Regions from separate parts of the Streptomyces sp. NBC_01190 genome, predicted to be linked through region 3. Evidence: riboswitches for the same ligand, from Rfam matches in the RefSeq annotation. Region 3 holds a riboswitch; each other region holds the start of a gene.
What was found. A riboswitch is a leader RNA that binds a small molecule or an ion and turns the genes downstream of it on or off. The one in region 3 is predicted to bind cyclic di-AMP.

Region 1: another riboswitch for cyclic di-AMP. It lies ahead of OG519_RS04535 (peptidoglycan DD-metalloendopeptidase family protein); the one in region 3 lies ahead of OG519_RS14135 (peptidoglycan DD-metalloendopeptidase family protein).
Region 2: another riboswitch for cyclic di-AMP. It lies ahead of OG519_RS21670 (NlpC/P60 family protein); the one in region 3 lies ahead of OG519_RS14135 (peptidoglycan DD-metalloendopeptidase family protein).

Annotation. Positions count from the first base shown of each region.
Region 1 is NZ_CP108580.1:1,076,012-1,080,686, reverse strand. It holds gene OG519_RS04550 (hypothetical protein) at 90-284, opposite strand; gene OG519_RS04545 (uridine kinase) at 653-1,279, shown strand; gene OG519_RS04540 (GNAT family N-acetyltransferase) at 1,374-2,390, shown strand; cyclic di-AMP (ydaO/yuaA leader) riboswitch at 2,763-2,945, shown strand; gene OG519_RS04535 (peptidoglycan DD-metalloendopeptidase family protein) at 2,950-3,810, shown strand; gene rho (transcription termination factor Rho) at 3,934-4,675, opposite strand, start outside.
Region 2 is NZ_CP108580.1:5,150,294-5,154,968, forward strand. It holds gene OG519_RS21665 (dihydrodipicolinate synthase family protein) at 1-973, shown strand, start outside; gene OG519_RS21670 (NlpC/P60 family protein) at 970-2,073, opposite strand; cyclic di-AMP (ydaO/yuaA leader) riboswitch at 2,080-2,236, opposite strand; gene OG519_RS21675 (NlpC/P60 family protein) at 2,439-3,578, opposite strand; gene pcrA (DNA helicase PcrA) at 3,874-4,675, shown strand, end outside.
Region 3 is NZ_CP108580.1:3,425,744-3,430,418, forward strand. It holds gene OG519_RS14125 (SpoIIE family protein phosphatase) at 1-47, opposite strand, end outside; gene OG519_RS14130 (hypothetical protein) at 357-662, shown strand; gene OG519_RS14135 (peptidoglycan DD-metalloendopeptidase family protein) at 1,060-2,280, opposite strand; cyclic di-AMP (ydaO/yuaA leader) riboswitch at 2,293-2,429, opposite strand; gene OG519_RS14140 (N-acetylmuramoyl-L-alanine amidase) at 3,029-3,748, shown strand; gene OG519_RS14145 (DUF4240 domain-containing protein) at 3,721-4,365, opposite strand.

The sequences.
Region 1 (4,675 bases), 2.3 Mb from region 3:
CCTTGCGATCTGGGGGTGCCCCCACGCGAAGGCAGGTGGGGGAGCACCGGACGACGCTCCTTCACGGGCAGACATTGCCGGTCGCGGCACTAGATCTTGAGGCCGCCGATGAGGCTGGCCAGGCTCTGGCCGCCGGCCGTGATGCTCGGGGCGATCGCGCTGCCCGCGAGGTAGAAGCCGAAGAGGGTGCAGACCAGCCCGTGGGAGACCTTGAGGCCGTCCTTGCGGAAGAACAGGAAGCAGACGACGCCGAGAAGAACGACGCCGGAGATGGACAGGATCATGAGGCTCTTCTCCTTGGTGATGGGGACGGTCACCTTGAGTTCTTCCAGGCTCACAAAAAGTAATAGATCATGCTCGGTGGCAAATGGGTGATTTGTCACCAATTTCCGCCACCCGGATGAGAGCGCGCCCCCCGCCTCGGACCCGCCTCGCCCCGGGCCGGGTCCGAGGTTCCCCGCTGACCTGGCCGCTGACGCGGTATCACGCCGTATCACTCCGTATCCGCTCCGTCCGGCCGTCCGGCCCGGCAAGAAACACGACCGCTTTCGCCGGACGAGTCCGAACGAGTGAGAGCCGACCCGGGCCGGCCCCCGCCTTCCCGGTTGGCCCATCCGTTCCGTGCCGGGCCGGATGGGCCAGGATGGGCGGTGTGCAGCTCACCCCGATCACCTGGCCCCGGCTGGCCGAGATCCTCGCCGAACGCGTCGCGACGACCCCACCGCCCGGACCCTGGTGGCGGGTCGCGGTCGACGGCGCCCCCGCCGCCGGCACCGGGAACCTCGCCGACGCCCTGGCCGCCGCGCTGCCCGCCCTCGGCCACCCCGCGCTCCGGGTCCGCGCGGAGAGCTTCTGGCGCCCCGCCTCGCTGCGCCTGGAGTACGGACACGAGGACGTCGACGCCTACTACCAACTCTGGCTCGACACCGGCGCGCTGCGCCGCGAGGTGCTGGAGCCGCTCGGCCCGGGCGGCACCGGACGCGCGCTGCCGTCGCTGCGCGACCCGCGCACCGACCGCTCCACCCGGGCCGATTACGTCCAACTGCCGCCGGGCGGCGTCCTGGTACTCGACGGACCGCTGCTGCTCGGCCAGGGGCTGCCGCTCGACCTCACCGTCCATCTGCGGCTCTCCCGGGCCGCGTTGGAGCGCCGCACCCCGGCCGACCAGCGGTGGACGCTGCCCGCCTACGACCGTTACGCGCACGAGGCGATGCCGGAGGAGGCCGCCGATGTGCTGGTCCGCGCCGACGATCCCCGCCACCCGGCCTGGACCGGCTGAACCCCCGCCCGGCGGACGGACCGCACCCCGTTCCCACGGCGGGCCGGGCCGCCTTGCCGTGAGGGCGCGCGCCCCGCTAGCGTCCACGAGCACCATGACTGTCGCCATCGCGCCGCTGACCACCGAGCACATACCCCTGGCCGCACAGCGCTACGACCGCTGGTTCACGCGCGCCCGCCGCCCGCCGTCCCAGCGCTCCTGGCTCGCCGACGGCCCGGTGCGGGGCGAGGAACTGCTCGGCAAGCTGCACACCGCGCCCGGCCTCGAAGCCTGCCGCGCGCTGGACGGCGACGGCAATCTGATCGGGCACCTCGCGGCGATCCCGGTCGACCTCACCCCCGACGACCCGGCGGGGCTCCGCAGTCACCCGCGCTCCGCGCTGGTCCCGCACGGCGGCCACTCGCTGCCCGCGGGCCGGGAGAGCGAGGTGCTGCGCGCGCTCTACCTGCGGGTCGCCGCCCGGCTGGTCGCCGACCGGCGGATGGTGCACTACGCGTGGGTGCCGGCCGGCGACACCGCCACCGCGCCCTGGTCCGACCTCGGCTTCGGCCGTGAACTGGTGCACGGCCTGATGGGCGTCAAGCCGCGCGGGCGGCAGCCCCGCGGTGTCGAAGGGCTCGGCATCCGCCGGGCGGGCCCCGGCGACCTGCCGCAGATCGGCCGGATGGCCGCCGAGTCCTCGCGCCGGCAGCGCGAGGCCGGCATCTTCCAGCCCCAGCCCGAGCGCGCGCTGGCCGCCCTGCGGCTGCGCTACGCGGACGCCCTCGCCGACCCCCGCTGCGGCGCCTGGATCGCGGCCCGCCGGGGCGAGGAGATCGGCATGGTGCTGCTCCACCCGGCGATCCCCGACCCGGTGGTGCCGGAGTCGTGCGTGGAACTGGCCGAGGCGTACGTGGAACCCGCCGCCCGCGGCGAGGGGATCAGCCGGGTGCTGCTCGCCACCGCCCTGGCCTGGGCCTACGACAACGGGCACCGCTATATGTCGGCGCGCTGGCCGTCCGCGTCCGGGTCGGCGGCCGGGCACTGGCCGGCCTTCGGCTTCCGGCCGGTCGCCTACCGGCTCAGCCGGACGCTCGACGCGCGGATCGGCGGCACACCGGGTACCTACTGAGCCGACCGTCTCGGCCAGAAAGCGAAATAAGCCGCCGATCCTGCCAATCCGGTCATTCAACCGCTCTTTATTCGAGGGCGTGAGCGGCATCACGACATGAACACCGTTCGAACAGGCGTGGACGCGTTCGGTAGGCGATCATGCCGGTTTGTCACGGTGGGTCCCCCGCTGCTCGACATCGGGTGAGCGGCGCGTACACACGCCGAAGACGGCCGGTCGCGGGGGGTGAACGGCCGGAAGATCCCGAATGCCCGAAAACTCGGCCATGGTTGCTCCCCGCGCCGAGCAGCGTCTAGCTTCCGGTCTGCGGGCCGACGCCCGCACCCAGACCGTCGGGCGGATCGCCTAATCCTGCCGCCGCCCGGAACGCCGGACACTCGAACACCGTGGCAGGAGCGGGGGACCCAGGTAAGTCGCCGTCACGCACCACGCGGACGGCTCGGGGTGAAGACACCGCCCGTATCCCGCGCGCAGCGCGCGCCGGTACGACGCGATGGCCGGGCATCTCCTGCCCGAACCCGACAGCTCACCTCGCAGGCGTAGGAGAGGACTCTTCCCCATGCCCGCAAAGGGACAGCATCGCAAGACCGGCCTCAGCCGGCTCACCCGTATCTGCGTCGTGGCCGGCACCGGGGCCGCCGCCCTCGCGGTGCCGCTGGTCGGCGCCGCCACCGCCTCGGCCGCGCCCGCCGCGCCGGCGTCCGCGACCACCCACCCGGCGGGGCACGCCAAGCCGGGCGGCTACGTGGTGGCGCCCGGCGACACGCTCTCCAAGATCGCCCGCACCCACCATGTGGTGGGCGGCTGGCACCGGCTCTACCAGGAGAACAAGGCCGTCATCGGGGCCGACCCCAACCTGATCCGCCCGGGCGAGCACCTCGTGCTGCACCCCGGCACGGCGCAGAAGCCCGCCGCCGCACCGGCGAAGCCCGCCGCGGCCCCCGCCCCGGCGCCGGCCGCCAAGGCCGCTCCGGTCGGCGTCGAACTCGCCGCCAAGCCCGTGGCCGCCGACTCCGGCTACACCAAGCCGGTCGGCGACGCCGCCATCGGCACCCCGTACCACGCCGAGGGCTCCATGTGGTCCAGCGGCTACCACACCGGGGTCGACTTCCTGGTCGGCTCCGGCACCCCGGTGCACGCGGTCGCGGCCGGCACGGTCTACTCCGCGGGCGCCGACGGCGCCTACGGCAACGACGTGATCATCAAGCACGCCGACGGCAAGTACACCCTGTACGGGCACCTGACCCAGCCGCTGGTGTCGGCCGGCCAGACGGTGACCGAGGGCCAGGAGATCGGCATCTCCGGCGCCACCGGCAACGTCACGGGACCGCACCTGCACTTCGAGGTGCGCACCACGCCGTCCTACGGTTCGGACATCGACCCGATCGCGTACCTGGCCTCGCACGGCGTCACCTTCTGACGTTCCGCACCCCGAGTCCCCCTGCCCGAGCCCGCCCGGCCCACCAGCCGGCCGGGCTCGCGGCTTCGGCTGCCCGGGCGGTGGCTGCCCGGGCGGTCCCCGGCCGGGCGCGGCCCGGACCGCTCAGCCGGGGAGCGTGCCCTGGATCTGCCGCAGAAAGGCCGCGTTGTCCGGCGTCTGGCGGATCCGCTCCAGCATGACCTCGAGACCGGACTGGGCGTCGCGGCCGCTCAGCGCCCGCCGCAGGCCGCGCACCACCGACAGCTCGGGGGCCGGGATCAGCAGTTCCTCGCGCCGCGTACCGGAGACGGTGACGTCCACCGCGGGGAAGATCCGCCGCTCGGCGAGGGCCCGGTCGAGGTGCAGCTCCATATTGCCGGTGCTCTTCAGCTCCTCGTAGTAGAAGCCGTCGGCGCGTGAACCGGTGTCCACCAGCGCGGTGGCCACAATGGTGAGCGAACCGCCCTCCTCGGCCAGCCGTGCCGCGCCGAAGAAGCGCTTGGGACCGATCAGCGCCGCCGCGTCCACCCCGCCGGACAGGGTGCGGCCGCTGCCGGCGGCGGCCGTGTTGTGCGCCCGGCACAGCCGGGTCAGCGAGTCCAGCAGGATCACCACGTCCTGCCCCAGCTCCACCAGTCGCTTCGCCCGCTCGACGGCGAGTTCGGCGACCGCGATGTGCTGCCTGGCCGGCTGGTCGAAGGTGGAGGAGATCACCTCGCCGCGCACACCGCGCCGCATGTCGGTGACCTCTTCGGGGCGTTCGTCGAGCAGTACCACCATGAGATGGCACTCGGGGTGGTTGGCCTCGATCGCCGCGGCGATGCTCTGGAGCAGCACGGTCTTGCCGGCCTTCGGCGGCGCCACG
Region 2 (4,675 bases), 1.7 Mb from region 3:
GGGCGCCACCGGGATCGTCGCCCTGGGGACGACCGCGGAGGCCGCCACTCTCGACAGCGACGAGCGGACCGCGGTCGTCGAGGTATGCGCCCGGGTCTGCCGTGAACGCGGCGCCACCTTGATCATCGGCGCCGGGGGCAACGACACCCGGGCCAGCGCGGCAGCCTTGGCGGCGTGCCGCCGGTGGCCGGTCGCGGCCGCCGCGCTGGTACAGGTGCCGTCCTTCACCCGGCCGTCGGCAGCCGGCGTCCTCGCGCACTTCACCCGGCTGGCCGAGCGCAGCCCGCTGCCGCTGATCGTCTATCACGTCCCCTACCGCACCGCGCAGCCGCTCGACGTGACCACCCTGCGCGCGCTGGGACGGCTGCCGATGGTCATCGGCGTCAAGCTGGCGGTCGGCGGCATCGACCAGGACACCGTGGAACTGCTCGGCGATCCGCCGCCGGGCTTCGCGGTGCTCGCCGGGGACGACCTCTTCGTCTCGCCGCTGCTCGCCCTGGGCGCCGCGGGCGCGATCCTCGCCTCGGCGCACCTGGCGACCGAGCGGTTCGTGGAGCTGGCCGCCGCGTGGCGGGTGGGCGACGTCGTCCGGGCGCGGGCGCTCGGGCACGGGCTGGCCCGGCTGTCGGCCGCCGCCTTCGGCGAACCGAACCCCACGGTCATCAAGGGGGTGCTCCACGCGCGCGGCCTCGTCCCTACCCCCGACGTACGGCTGCCGCTGCTGCCCGCCGGACGCGCGGCGCTGGACGCGACGCTGAGCCGGCTGGCCGAGGTGGCGGGTGGGCCGGCCAAGCCCGACGAGCGGGCCAGGCCGAACGAGCCGGCCTGGCTGGATGAGCGGGCCTGGCTGGATGAGCGGGCCTGGCTGGATGAGCGGGCCCTGCCGAACAAGCCGGCCAGGCCGACCGGAAAGGCTGATCCGGCGGGGCTGGCGCACGCGGCAAACCCCGCCGTTCCGGGCGATCCGTCCTAGGCGATGCGGCGGGCCGCCGCGAAGGGCATCCAGCTCATCGGGGCGATCTCCACGACGGCGCCGGTGTGCGGGGCGTGCACGACCTGGCCGTTGCCGAGGTAGATACCGACGTGGCTGATGCCGGAGTAGAAGAAGACGAGGTCGCCGGGGCGGAGGTCGGCCTCGGAGACGGACGTGCCGTCGGTGACCTGGTCCCAGGTGGTGCGGCCGATCTTGATCCCGGCGGCGGCGTACGCGGCCTGGGTGAGGCCGGAGCAGTCGTACGCGCCGGGGCCGGTGCCGCCCGAGACGTAGGGCTTGCCGCGCTGCGCGAGGGCGAACTGGATCGCGGCGGCGGCGCGGCCGGAGGCGGGGCCGTTGTAGTTGTAGCTCGCGCTGGACGCGGACGAACCGGACGACGAACTACCGCCGGCACTGGACTTGGCGAACCCGGTCGAAGACGCCGGCGGCCTGTTCATCGCGGCGATCCGCGCGCGCTGCTCGGCGTTGAGGCTGTTGAGCAGCTTCTGGGCGGCGGCCAGCTTCGCCGACACGTTCTTCTTCTGGGCGGCCAGCTTCGCCTGCGCGGAGGTGAGTTCGCTCAGGCTCGCACTGGCCTGGGAGCGCTGGATCGCCGCCTGCTCCTGCTGGATCTGGAACGTCTTCAGCGCCTGTTCCTGCGTGAGGGAGGCCCGGTCCATCATGTGGGTCTGCGCGAGGAACGCCTCGGGATTGGCCGAAAGCAGTAGCTGCGTGGTCGCGTCCATACCGCCCTCGCGGTACTGCTCGCTCGCGAACTGGCCGAGCACCCGGCGCGTCTCGTTGAGCTTCTCGGTCTTCTGCGCGACCTGCTCGAGCAGCTGATTGGCCTTGGCCCGCTGGGTGTCGGTCTTCTCCTTGGCCTGGTCGTACTGCTGGGTGGCCACCTCGGCCTGCTGGTTGAGGCTGTCGACCTGCTTCTTGACCTCGCTGATGGAGGGCTTGGCCGGCGCCGGAGCGGCGCTCGCGCCTTCGCTGAGCAGAGTGACGGACGCCAGGGCCGCCACCGCGGTGACTCCGACTGCCGCCCGGGGGGCGGAGGTGGTGAGTATGCGGGTACGCGGCTTGCGGTGCGACGCCAAGGAGGCGCTCCCTCCGTGTACCGCCGACCGGGTTAGCTGACGGGTTCGGGCGGGAAAGGTCGCCCTACGGTCCCGACGCCCTGCGGCGTCCGTCCCGATTCACCCCATATTGACTGCGTGGGTCCCCGGCTCCGGCCGGAGCCGGATTGAGCGGAGGTGACGTGTGCCGGCACTCGCACCGGCAGGAAGCAGGTCACCTAGCGGGCTACGCTAGTCAACTTCAGCGGCGCTTGGGAAGTTTGGATCGCAATGTGACCGAAATCGCTTTGTGATCATTCGGGTTGTGTTGGCTTCTGGGGGTTTGGCGGGGCCGGGGGGAGGGTCGTGCCGATGGTCTCGGGAGCCGCCGGGAGCCGATCGCCGGATCAATACGGGCGTACCGCGCCGTAGAAGGGCATTTCGGTGATGGGCGCGATCTTCACGACCGTCCCGGTGTGCGGCGCGTGGATCATCTCCCCGTCGCCTATGTAGAGCCCGACATGGCTGACGTCGCTGTAGAAGAAGATGAGGTCGCCCGGCTGGAGGTCGTCCTCCGACACCCGCGTGCCGACGTTCACCTGGTCGTAGGTGGTCCGCGGCAGGTCGATGCCGGCCGCTTTGTAGGCCGCCTGCGTCAGTCCGGAGCAGTCGAACGAGTCCGGCCCGGTCGCGCCCCACACGTACGGCTTGCCGATCTGCTTCTGCGCGAACGCGATGGCCTGCTCGGCGACCGAGGAGTTGACCGGCGATGTGGGCGCGTCGGCGCCCTTGCTGCCGGCGGCCGCCGCCGCCTCCTGTTCGGCCTTCGCCTTCGCCTTCTCCTTGGCCGCCAGCGCCGCCGCCTTCGCCTTGGCCTCGGCCTCCTGCTTGGCCGCGAGCGCCGCCAGCCGCTGCTTCTCCTGCGCGGTCAGGCTGTTGAGCAGGTGCTGCGCCTGGCCCAGTTTGTCCTGTACGTCGCTCTTGGCGGCCTTGAGCTGGGTCTGCTGGGCGGTGAGCACATCCAGGCTCTTGGCCGCCGCGAGCCGCTGCCGGCTGGCCGCCGCCTGCTGGGTGCGGTACGAGTCCACCGCCGACTTCTGCCGCTTGGCCATCACGTCGGTCAGGTGTACCTGGTCCACCAGCGACGACGGGTCGGGCGCCAGGAGGTAGCGGGTGGTGGTCGTGTCACCGCCGTCCCGGTACTGCGCGGCGGCGTAGAGCCCGAGCACCCGGCGGGAGTCGTTGAGCGCCTGCGTCTTCTGGGCCGCCTGCGCCAGCAGTTTGTTGACGGTGACGTTCTGCCGGTCCGTCTTCTCCTTGGTGCCGTTGTACTTCTCGGTGGCGACCTCGGCCTGGTGGAACAGCGAGTCCACCTTCGCCTTGACCGACGCGATCGACGGCTGCGCGGGCTTGGCGGGCGCGGGAGTCGCGCTCGCGCTCTCGGTCATCAGCGTCACGGTGGCCAGCGCCGCCGTCGTGAGCCCCACGGCCGCTCGGGGGCCGGGGGCGCTCAGTATCGCGGTACGGGCCTTACGGTGCGTCGCCATGGCGGGCGGACTCCTTCCGGACGCTCTGCCTGGTGCCGCACCGTAACCAAAGCGGTGGCCTGCTGGGAAGAGCGGTGTCCGATAGGCCCGATACCTTTTCGTAATGTTTTGCCGAACCCCTCGCCGCCCCCCGCTACGGTCACGGAAGGCGACAGAGGGGTTACGGCGACGGCGGTGGTTCGGCGCGGGCACCGACGGCATCCGCGTGCTGAATGTGCCGACCGGAATCGACCAGATCCGATCAGCCCGGCTCAGCCGACCCCGACCGAACCGGCGGCACTAGACTCGGTCAGCGATGAGCAGCCTCTTTGACGATAACTTCCTGGCCGGTTTCGACGCCGCCGCCAACGGCCCGTCCGACGCCGCGGCGCACGAACCGCCGGAGCCGGCGGACGGACCTGGCGACCCCGGCGAGCCGGGCTGGCGCGGCGGCCCTGAGGGTCCCGATGGTCCTGGCGACCCCGACGGTCCCGGCTACCCCGGCGGCCCCGGCGGTCCCGAAGAGGAGGACGTACCGCACCACCTCTTCGGCGACCGGTTCGACGGACCGCCGCGTGACGCGCACTACCGCGACGGTGCCGCCCGCCCCGTCGCCGACCCCGCGAAGCTGCTCGAAGGGCTCAACGAGCAGCAGCGCGCGGCCGTGGAGCACGCCGGCGGACCGCTGCTCATCGTGGCCGGCGCCGGCTCGGGCAAGACCCGGGTGCTGACCCACCGCATCGCGCACCTCCTGGGCGCCCGGCAGGTCCACCCCGGCTCCATTCTCGCCATCACCTTCACCAACAAGGCGGCCGGCGAGATGAAGGAGCGCGTCGAGGAGCTGGTCGGCCCGCGCGCCAACGTCATGTGGGTGTCCACCTTCCACAGCGCCTGCGTCCGCATCCTGCGCCGCGAGTCGAAGTCGCTCGGCTTCACCTCGTCCTTCTCGATCTACGACGCCGCCGACTCCAAACGGCTGATGGCGCTGGTCTGCCGGGATCTGGACCTCGATCCCAAGCAGTTCCCGCCGAAGTCGTTCAGCGCTCAGGTCTCCAACCTGAAGAACGAGCTGATCGACGAGGAGACCTTCGCCGCCCGGGCCGAGAACCCCTTCGAGA
Region 3 (4,675 bases):
GGTTCCAGCATCGTCCCGGCCGGACCGGCCGCCACCGGTCGCCCCATCAGCGACCGCGCTCAACGACACATTTGTCCATGTTTGGAGCCTAGCGCGTCCCCCCGGAGGAGCCACGGCTCCGGCACGGCGACGACTCGCCGCGGGCCCCAGGGCGCCCGCGGCGCCGCTTCGGCGCCACGGCTGAACCACGGCGGCACCGCGTAGCCACCGCGGACCCACCGCGGGAAGAGCGGCGGGCTAGCCTCGGGGGTGATCGGCGTACCGGGCCGCACAGGGCAGCCCACCGCGCCGTACCGCGCTGACGCGCGCTGACAGGTGCTTACGAGCGCCGACAAGCGCTGACAAGGAGGAACACGATGGCTGGGGTGTCGGCGAGCTTGGTGGCCGCGGGCGGATTGGTCGGCGGGTACGGAGTGGCCCGGTGGACCAAGCGGCGGGAGCTGGGCGGGGTGGCGCTGGTCGCCGCCGGAGCGGTGGCCGCGCGGTCCTGGCAGCGGCAGGCGGGGGTGGCGACCGCGGCCGGACTCACCGGGGCTTACGTCGCCGCTTTCGCCGGAGCGCATCCGCTGGCCAAGAAGGTCGGCTCGTGGCCGGCGGTGTTCGCGCTGGCCGGCGGCATGGCGGCGGCGTCCTGGCTCGTGGCCGGGCGCGGCGGGGAGTAGCCGGCCGGCCGGGAAAAGGACCGGCGGCCCAGGCTGGGGGGGAGTAGCCAGGACCGCCGGCGTATGGGGGATGTCGCGCCGCTGAGCACAGGTCGTACGGTGCCGCGGCGGGCCGGACCGGGCCGTTCGTAGGGCCCGTGAGCCGTACCCGTCCCGTACGGATGGCCTGGGCGGCCACCTTCGGGCGAGCGGCCCGCCGGCCCGACACGCGGCCTCGGAACGTTCTTGGGACGACGGGTCACACGGGCCGATCGGGTCCTACCCCGCCTGCCCGCCCACCCCGTCGTACACCTCACGACCGGGACCCGCCCGGCCGCACCGCCACCGTAGCGCGTCCACTGGCGCCCCGCCCGGCCACCGGCCGAACCGATGCCCCGATCGAGCGAACCGCGCCGCCTCAGACCGCCACATCGTGCGCCACGAGCCACGGCAGCGGGTCGACCGCGTCGCCGCCCGAGGGGCGGACCTCCAGGTGGAGATGGGGCGCCGGGACGTTTCCGGTCGCGCCCACTCGGCCGATCGTGTCGCCCGTGGTGACGCGGCCCGCGGTGACGACCATCGTGGAGAGGTGGCAGTACCACAGCTCCGTACCGTCATCGAGGGCGACGACCACCCGGTAGCCGTACGCGCCCGCCCAGCCGGCCGAGGTGACCGTACCGCCGTGGACGGCGTGGACCGGGGTGCCGGTGGGGGCGTTGAAGTCCTGCCCGGCGTGGATGTTGCCCCACGGGTCGGACTCGCCGAAGCCCGCGGTGAGGGTGTAGCAGGAGACCGGCTTGATGTAGGAGGCGGCGAACCGGGCGACCCGCTCGGCCTCGGCGCGGGCGGCGGCTGCCACCTCGGCCTTCGCCTTCGCCTCGGCGGCGGCCTTCGCGGCGGCGGCCTGCTCGCGCACCTTCCGCTCGGCGGCGGCGCGAGCGGCCTGCTGCGCGGCGGCCTTGTCGGCGGCTTCCCGTTCGCCGCGGGCGACGGCGTCCCGGGCCTCGGTGGCCTGGGTGACGATCCGGGTCAGCAGCGCCGCGCCCGGGTCGGGGAGCGCGGTCGCGGGCTCGTCGGAAGCGGGGGCGTCGAGGGGGGCGGGAGTGCTGAGGGGGGCGGGGGCGCTGACCGGCGCCAGCTCCGGCAGCGGCTGCGGCCGGGACCGGGGGGCCGCCGGCGGCGTTTCCGGTACGGAGGCCGGCGCCGGGAGCGGCGCGGACCGCGGCACGAAATCCGGTACGGAATCAGGTACGGAGACGGGCGCGGCGTCCGGCACGGTGACCGGCGCCGATACGGGCAGCGGCGCCGGCGCGAGACCGGGTCCCGCTACGGTGCCGGTCGCCGCGGCGGCCACCCCGCCCGCCCCGACGGCGGCCATCGCCGCTATGCCGAGGGCCGCGGAGCCACGGGCAAGGGTCCGCTGCCGGGGTACGGGCACGGTGAGGGTCATGGGGTCCGCGACGGGAAGGGGCAGCGGCAGCGGGGCGGCAGCGGGCCGCTCGGTCGAGCCGGCCGCCGAACCATCTGTCGGGTAGTCAGCCCGGTAGTCGACGGGGAAGCCCGCGGGAAACTCGTCCCACTCCCCGGCGGATCCACTCTCGGGCCGGGCAGGTGCGTAGGCAGGTTGGTTCGACGCCACTGTGGGCGCACTCCTTTCCTTCCCTCTCGCCTACCGGGTTAGCTGACGGGTTCGGAGCAGGAAGGTCTCCTACGGGCCTGGCTGCTGCCCGATTCACCCCAGGTGTTGGGTCCCCGGTTCCCGCGGACGGGATTCGGCAAGCGCACGGTGCCGCCTCTTACGGCGGTGGTGACGACCGCGCTGCGTTATCGAACGTTAATAGAGCCGGAGAGGTTTTCCAAGCCGAATCGGAGAGTTGGGCTGCGGAAGCAATCCGGCATCAGTCCCCCAAGCGGGGCAATGCGGGCACTCGGTGTGGCCGAGCGGTGACGTGAGTGTGTGTCAGTTGTTATGTAAAGCTGACCGGACAGCTACGTTCAGTGAGCGAATGTCAACGAAATGACACGGTGACGGGGCGACAGGAGGTGGGCTTGGTGGTCGTATGCGATCGGCGCCACAGGTCCAGGCCTCTGACCATGGGCGCATCGCTAGGGCGTGTTTTAGAAGTAGCGTCGTCCGCCCGCAGGGCGGGGCTCACGGCGTCTGGTGCGTGCGATCGCAAGGCGGAGGGTCGTCCTCGTAGTGGGCCTACTCGGATGAGCCCGACAACGCAGCGAGCGTGCGTGCCAGACGCCGTGAGACAGACGGGACTTCTAAAACACGCCCTAGGCGGGCCGGGCGTCCCGGCGCCACGATGAGCAGGCTCCGCCCTTGTCATGGACCCGTACAAGTAGTCGACCCCCACGACCGACCCCACCGGGAGCCCGCCATGCTACGAGCCAACCGACCCCAACGAAGCGGCACACACCCCGGGACACACCCCGAGGCGCACCCCGACGCCCGTCCCGCGCCCTCCGGTCCGCTCCCCGCCGCGGCGCCTCACCCGCTCCCCGAAGACCCCGACCGCCGCTCCCTGCTCCGCCGCGGCCTCGCCCTCGGCGCCGGCGCGGCCCTCACGGGCGGACTGGCCGTCGCAGCGGGCACCGCGTCCGCGGCGACGGCGGTCGACTACCCCGGCGCCGCCTGGGCGCCGGCCAGCACCGCCAACTACACGGCCGCCAACCGCCCTTCGACGTACCCGGTCGAACTGGTGGTGATCCATGTGACCCAGGAGACCTTCACCGACACCATCAGCCTCTTCCAGGACCCCGAGCACGCCGCCACCGCGCACTACGTCGTCCGCTCGGCCGACGGCGCCATCGCCCAGTGCGTCCGCGAGCACGACGTGGCCTGGCACGCGGGCAACTGGGACTACAACACCCGCAGCATCGGCATCGAGCACGAGGGCTGGGTCGACGACCCCTCGTACTTCACCACCGCCCTCTACCACGCCTCCGCCGCCCTCACCGCGGCCGTCTGCGACAAGTACGGCATCCCCAAGGACCGCGATCACATCCTCGGCCACTCCCAGGTGCCCGGCGCCGACCACACCGACCCCGGTCCCAACTGGGACTGGGTCCGCTATATCCGCCTGGTCAACGGCGTCTGAACCAACGCCGCCGCGTCGTCCGCCGGGCCCAGCGGGAACATCGCGGTGAGCCGGGGAAGGCGGCGGACCGACTCCGGCTCGTCGAGGACCGACCAGCGGTGGCCGGCCGGGGTGAGCCCGGGCGGGCGGCACGCGGCGGAGTCGAGCAGCGTACGGGCGGCGGCGCGGAAGGACGCGCCGCTCTCCTCCCCGGCGCCGGTGAGCTGCTGATACGCCTCCGGGGCGAGCCAGCCGAGCGACTCCCACTGCGGCCAGGCGTCCTCGGGCCACGCGGCCCGGGGGCGGCCGGACAGCCGCAGGACCTCAGGCGCGTAGGCGAGCACGTCGGCGTCGGCGACCGCCGCCTCGAAGGCCGGGCGGCCGAGGCCGACCATCCAGTGCTGGAAGTAGCAGAAGGTGTCGTCGGAGCACCAGCCGCCGAAGATCCGGTCGGCGGCCGCCCAGACGTTCCAGGTGAAGGCTCTCCCGATGACGAGGTCGAGGGACGCCTGGAAGGTGACGAGGTCAGGTGGGGAGAGGCGGCGGAGGGCGGCACGGAGCCAGGCGTCCCGCCGCTCGCCGCTGAGCGACTGTCGCCGGCAGTCCGTGATGAGAGTCCAGAAGGAATCCGTCTCCATGACAGCGACTATGCCAGGGGACTCTGACAGCGCATCTCCTTTTTCGACTGCTGGACGGTGAAGTGGCGGTGAGCGGTGCGGGGTGTCCGCCGTGCGCGCCGGAGCCGCCGGGGGCGTCAGGAGCACCGGGTGGGTACGTGCGGGGCGCGTGTCGGTTTCCGTGCGCCGCCCCGCCGCCCCGCCGCTTCGCCGCCCCGCCGCCCACCGCGAGCCGGGGCGCCGCCGTATCCGATCCGCAATCCGCGCCGCCGGAAAGACCTGCCGACGGGCCGCCTAGCAAGGCGCCGCCGGGGCAGTCTGGTTGACGATG